Regions from separate parts of the Oceaniserpentilla sp. 4NH20-0058 genome, predicted to be linked through region 1. Evidence: predicted binding sites of a transcription regulator. Region 1 holds the regulator's gene; each other region holds the start of a gene.
What was found. Region 1 encodes sigma-54, which starts transcription at its own class of promoters, with help from an activator protein. Its sites were predicted from a motif close to TGGCACNNNNNTTGCTNT; they were not measured.
Positions count from the first base shown of each region.

Region 2: a site for sigma-54 is predicted at 1,179-1,196, ahead of ABWV45_RS08600 (flagellar basal body rod protein FlgF). Genes of this name have one in related genera too.
Region 3: a site for sigma-54 is predicted at 1,171-1,188, ahead of glnL (nitrogen regulation protein NR(II)). Genes of this name have one in related genera too.

Region 1 is NZ_BAABWE010000002.1:58,683-60,890, forward strand. It holds gene lptB (LPS export ABC transporter ATP-binding protein) at 1-300, shown strand, start outside; gene ABWV45_RS03440 (RNA polymerase factor sigma-54) at 354-1,853, shown strand; gene hpf (ribosome hibernation-promoting factor, HPF/YfiA family) at 1,960-2,208, shown strand, end outside.
Region 2 is NZ_BAABWE010000005.1:130,165-132,372, reverse strand. It holds gene flgG (flagellar basal-body rod protein FlgG) at 1-315, opposite strand, end outside; gene ABWV45_RS08600 (flagellar basal body rod protein FlgF) at 368-1,117, opposite strand; gene ABWV45_RS08595 (hypothetical protein) at 1,232-1,354, shown strand; gene ABWV45_RS08590 (flagellar hook-basal body complex protein) at 1,517-2,208, opposite strand, start outside.
Region 3 is NZ_BAABWE010000004.1:176,689-178,896, forward strand. It holds gene glnG (nitrogen regulation protein NR(I)) at 1-13, opposite strand, end outside; gene glnL (nitrogen regulation protein NR(II)) at 30-1,142, opposite strand; gene ABWV45_RS07505 (DUF4124 domain-containing protein) at 1,310-1,828, opposite strand.

The DNA of each region.
Region 1 (2,208 bases):
CGACGCCGTGTTGAAATAGCTCGTGCGCTTGCTGCAGAACCATCCTTCATACTTTTGGATGAACCCTTTGCAGGGGTTGACCCCATATCAGTGGGAGATATAAAAAGTATCGTAAAACAACTGAAGAAACGCGGTTTAGGTGTACTGATAACCGACCACAATGTTCGAGAAACCCTTGATATTTGTGAGAAAGCTTATATCGTGGGTAATGGTCACATTATCGCAGAAGGTTCTGCTGAAGATGTTTTATCAAATCAGCAAGTCAAAGATATTTATTTAGGTGATGACTTTAAGTTGTAATCTTGTATATTCAGGGTAACAAGTCAAAGTGACATGGGATTAAGCAGTATTATATGAAAGCCTCGCTCCAACTTAAAATGGGTCAGCAGCTGACCATGACTCCTCAGCTGCAACAGGCCATCCGTTTACTTCAGCTTTCTACCCTAGATCTGCAGCAAGAAATTCAAAACGCTCTGGACTCAAACCCTTTGCTCGATGTAGATGAAGAGTTTGAAGGCGATGCCAATCAAGACATCAACTCACAAAGTGAAGACAAACAAGAAACTACCCAACCAGTAGAAGAAACCCAATCGGATGAGCCAACCGCCGCCGATGACTGGAATGAAAACATTCCGGACGAACTGTCTACCGACAGTGAATGGGACGATACTTGGCAAGCCTCCGCTGCCCCTACATCCATGACAGAAAGCCACTCAGGCTCATCATCTGGTGATGATTTTGACATGGATAGCCGAAACGGCAGTACTGATGATCTACGTGATCACCTATTATGGCAGCTTAACCTAACTCCTATGTCAGAAAACGATCACCTAATTGCCATCAACATCATTGAAGGTGTGGACGATGACGGCTACTTAAAAGTTGATCTTGAAGACATTGTTGGGTCATTAAACCCAGAGCTTGAAATTGAACTAGACGAAGTAGAAGCCGTATTACATTTACTCCAACAATTTGAGCCTAGCGGTGTATGTGCCCGTGATTTACAAGAATGCTTATCACTGCAACTGCGCCAACTACCCATTGAAACACCATGGTTGCCATTAGCTCAAACCTTAATCGATCAATACATCGACTTATTAGGCTCTAAAGATTACGCAGCACTTATGCGTAAATTAAAAGTCAAAGAAGACGAGCTAAAAGTGGTTATTCGAGGCATACAAGAATTAAATCCACGCCCAGGCTCACAAATTGATCCACAAACCAGCGAATACGTCATACCTGATGTTATGGTTCGTAAAATCAAAGGTGAGTGGCGTGTTGAATTAAACCCTGAAATTGCCCCTAAATTGCGCATCAATGACCACTACGCATCAATGGTGAAGCGCGCTGACAGCAGCGCAGACAACAATTTCATCAAGGATCACTTACAGGAAGCCCGCTGGTTTCTTAAAAGCTTACAAAGCCGTAACGAAACCTTGCTTAAAGTGGCCATGAAAATCGTTGAGTATCAACAAGACTTTTTAGAACAAGGGGATGAAGCAATGAAACCCTTGGTTCTGCATGACATTGCCGAGGCAGTAGGCATGCATGAATCCACCATTTCTCGTGTTACCACTCAAAAATACATGCATACACCGGCCGGTATTTTCGAGTTGAAGTACTTTTTCTCTAGCCATGTGAGTACCACCAGTGGTGGAGAGTGCTCATCAACCGCAATTAGAGCTATGATTAAAAAGCTCATTTCAGTCGAAAGTGCTAAAAAGCCTTTAAGCGACAGCAAAATTGCCAACATGTTAGAAGAAGAAGGCATCAAGGTTGCACGTAGAACTGTAGCCAAGTACCGTGAGGCGATGCACATTCCACCGTCAAACGAACGGAAACGCTTGGTTTAGCCATTAGTATATGGCGAATAAACGAGTTTTCGCCGATAAACTATTTATTAGATTATCAGCATATTCACGCACTCTGGAACTGGAGTGCCGACAGTAGGAGCCATCTATGCAAATTAATATCAGCGGCCATCATGTTGAAGTGACTCAATCCTTAAAGGATTACGTTCAGTCTAAAGTGGAAAAGCTTGAGCGTCACTTTGATAACATAACCAATGTACAAGTCACCCTGACCGTAGAAAAGCTCGCCCAAAAGGCAGAAGCCACCATCCATGCTGCTGGCGCCGATTTACACGCCAACGCAGATAGCGAAGACATGTACACCGCTATCGACAGCATGACGGATAAACTAGACCGC
Region 2 (2,208 bases), on a different contig from region 1:
AATTTGGAAAAAGCCACGGCCGTTTATCGCTAAATCCAACGGTTGTGAGGTTTCTTGCAAACTACCGGTGGTGTGAATTTTTTGCGTGCCTGCTACCTTAACACCCGTACCGATTTGTAAGCCTGATGGAAGACGCGAATCCTGTGAGGATAAGGCACCGGGCTGACGTTGTATTTGATAAATTAAATCTTCAAAGACTGCTCTGTCTTTTTTGAAACCTGTTGTTGATACGTTTGCAAGGTTATTTGATATGGTGGTCAAATTATAATCTTGCGCATTTAAACCGGTTTTACTGACCCATAATGCTGAATGCATGACAGCTCTCCTTGATGTTTCAACACACCTTTAAACTAAATTTTTATCCGTACTACTGAATATCCATAATAGATTGAGTCACCTGTGCATTTTCATCTGCGGTGCTCATCATTTTCACTTGTAATTCATATTGGCGATGCAAAGACATAATTTGTGTTAACGACTGCACCGCATTTACGTTGCTGTGTTCTAGATGTCCGCTTTCTACGCGCACGGTAGGGTCAAACGGTTGTACGTCTCCGGGTTCTTGTCCTCGCATGCGAAATAAACCGTCCTCCCCTTTTTCCATTTCGGTTAAATCTGGCATGACAAGTTTAAGTTGCTCTATGTCTGCGACTACCGCAGGATCATCACCCAGAGCCTGAATAGAGATAGTGCCATCTCCGGCTATTTCGAGTTTTTCATAAGGGGGGACAACCAACGGCCCCCCTACTCCCATGACTTGAAGGCCTTCACCGTTTATTAAGCGTCCCAACTGATCTACACGTAAATCGCCTCGGCGTGTGTAGGCTTCTTCACCGTTACTGTCTTGTACTGCTATCCACCCTTGGTTATCTATCCCGATATCTAAATCACGACCTGTGTGAATAAGCGTACCTGGGTTAAAATCACTGGCGGGACGCTCTTCCATGGCATATGCACGGGTAGGATAATAATCACCAAAGACGGGCATGGATCGAGCTTGTTCAAAATCACGACGAAACCCCGTTGTGCTCACGTTAGCCAAGTTGTTGGCCTCGGCAGCTTGACCGATTGTATTTTGCTTCGCGCCGGACATGGCGATGTATAACGCACGATCCATTGTATTCTCCTAATTCATTTACCTGCCTGAAAAAGCGGCAATGGTTTTTTCTAATTAAGAGATTGCAATTGGGGTGCCAATTATTTTGAAGGTATATGGAACGGGAGGTGCGGGATGAAATACATACTAAACCTAGAATATTTTTCACTAAATATCATCATTCAGTTTGCGAAATTCAAACAGGCGATATACATCAAAGTTAAAAAGCGGCAAGGCCTGTCTTTTATTGCCGCCTAACTTTTAACAAATAACAGCCTGCGCATTTAAAGCGATTGTCGGTGGGTTACGCTGCGCTAACCCACCCTACTTTTTAGATTTTATTTTAAAATTACTCCCTAGCATCTACCGGATAATAGCTAGCATATTCCTTTACCTGCATCAGACTCCTAACTCAACTACTTAAAGCTGAATGATTGTCTGTGTAACCGTATCCGAGGTTTCAATGGTTTTAGCACTGGCTTGGAAGTTCCGCTGTGCAATGATTAAACCCACTAATTCTTCAGATAAATCCACGTTACTGTCTTCTAATGCCGAGGATCGAAGGTTACCGAATGTGCCGGTTCTAGGGGAGCCAACCGTTGGTGTACCCGATTCAAATGATTCCCCCCATGATGTATCCCCTAACGGTACTAAACCTTCCGGGTTTTTAAAGCTAGCAAATGCAACTTGACCTAACACTTGCGCCTGACCATTGGTAAACCGTGCAAACATAAACCCGTCTGCGTCGATTTCAAGCCCAGTAAGTCGTCCAGTTGTATAACCGTTTTGACTGACCTCGGCCACACTGAATGGGCTACCAAATTGAGTAGAGCCATCCAATTCAATTTGAAAATTTGAGTTGCTTGGTGGATCGGTTAACGGTAAGCCACCTTCCAGAACATTTAGTGATTTTAATGATCCTGTTGGTGACCCTTCTGCGTTAATTGGATCCCAATTGGTAACATACAAGTCGCCCGTTGCTTCAACATCGAGTGTTCCATCAGGGTTGAAGAACAACTCGTAACGCAGCTGAGTTGCTTCAAGGTTCTCTGGAAAACTTAATGTGGGATCTGGATCCCCTACATTTTGCCCATCAATCTGAACATACATGG
Region 3 (2,208 bases), on a different contig from region 1:
AAACTTTATTCATGGCTTAGTCCCAATCTTTAAAATATATTTTTTTGCACTTGAGCGGAATAATCGTTTTGATCAAGCTCTAGTGGTAAGTAAATTGAAAAATGCGTTTGTCCCGGCTTGCTATCACATTCAATAATTCCCTGGTGTTGATTGATTATGGACTGAGCGATGGATAGCCCAAGTCCGGTGCCTTCGGCTCGACCACTGACCATTGGGAAGAACAAACTTTCTCTAATGTTTTCTGGAATACCAGGCCCGTTATCGATAATGCTTAGATGCAATACGAGTCTGTGTTTAGTGTGGCCAATGGTGAATTGGCGAATTGCCCGAGTTCTTAATGTGATCTCGGGGAAGTATTCAGGGTCTTGCTGCCCCAATAATGCTTGCATTGCATTACGGGTAATATTCAGCACCACCTGAATAAGTTGCTCTTTGTCGGCCAAAAACTCAGGAATACTTGGGTCATAATCTCGACGTAATTTAAGGTGGCCTTCTGCTTCTACGAAAATCAAACTGTGTACTCGCTCGAGTACTTCGTGGATATTAGTTGATTTTCGTTCGAGTAATTTATTGGGCCCTAGCATTTTATCTACTAGGTTTCTTAAGCGATCGACTTCTTCAATGATGATATGGGTGTATTCTTTCAGTTCATCATTATCTAGCACGCGCTCTAATAATTGTGCGCTACCGCGAATGCCTCCTAAAGGATTTTTAATCTCATGGGCCATACCACGTACGAGTGCTTGGGTTGTGGCTTGTGCTGTAATGAGTTCTTCTTCACGGCTAATGCGTAACAAACGATCACGTGGGTGCATCTCAACAACGAGGCACATGGTTTTATCAAACTCAACAGGACTAACACTGTAATCTAGTGTGATGATTTGTTGATTCAAAAGCTTAACTTCGGCTTCTCGTTTTGTGAATGAGGTTTCTTGGCTAAGAGATGCTTCGAAGGTTTGCACATCCTGCTTAACATCTAAGAAGACAGTTTCAGCAGCTACGCCTACACAGCGACGACCACTGACTTGCAAAAGAGCCTCAGCAGCAGGATTGAGGTATTGAACAGACAGCTGATCATCTAGTACTAATATTGAACTATTTAGATGATTGATCAGTTGCTTATAAAAAACGAAATCGGCCATAACATATCTTTTCCTAGGTAATGGCCTTGTAGCAAGAAGTAAGCCATTTCAATTTTGCACTGTTATTGCCAAACCCTCCCATGAATAGGTGGTTCACAAGGGTGCTTTAGTTCGAAAGAACAAAATCAATGGTCAATATAGCACTATAATGATGCAGGCGTGCACCATTAAGAGCGTGAGCGATTTAATATGGATGGGCGTTGTACGTGGATACGGCGTTTAGGGCTAATAATTAGGGCTTTATTACCATTACGAACTTGTAGCTGAAGCAGGTGGGAGCCGCGGTTGAGGCTGTCTAGTTCGAATTCTAGCTTACGGGATTTTTGCACGATTCGACCGTTTAATAATAATACGATTTCATCTTTGGGTTGAAGTTCTGGTTGAATATGCAGCAGTAATTTAACCTTTCCTAGGTCTTTGGATGTAATGATGTGGTCTTCTTTGGGGCTAATTATTTCAAGGGTGTCATAACCTTTAAATTCATTTTCTTCGTCGGTTTTGGTGGAATCTTCATTTTGCACTATTTTGGGCATATTCACTTCTTGAATACTGGGAAGTTCAGCCTTGTTTGCATGAGCAGGTGGCTCGTCGCCATAAACACGACCACCCTCTTTATTTATCCAAGTGTAAACTTGTGCATAACTAAAAATAGGCAATATCAAAAACAGTAGGGATATAATTTTCATAAATAGCTCTCAGTGAAGCTCTACTGTATCTGTTTTTTTTGTGTATTTCTCAATAAAGCGCACAAAATTGATATTCGGAGATGAGAGATGAGAGATGAGAGATGAGAGTAGAACGGTGTTAGATCAAGCGAAGCGAGATCGTAACTCATGGTTTTCTCGGTAGTCATTTTTGGGTGCAATGGTGGGTTACGCCTTCCCTTCTCTCATGCTAACCCTCTCTACGATTACAAGTGGATTCCGCCTCGCTCCTCCGGAATGTTGAGCGGGTTCAAGCGAAATACATCTTGCATCCACCATCTAACATCTAGTGTTATGAATTGCGCTCAACATTTTTTAAAAACAGCCCGTAGGCTGCTCCTTTTTATACTTGTTTAATCTAA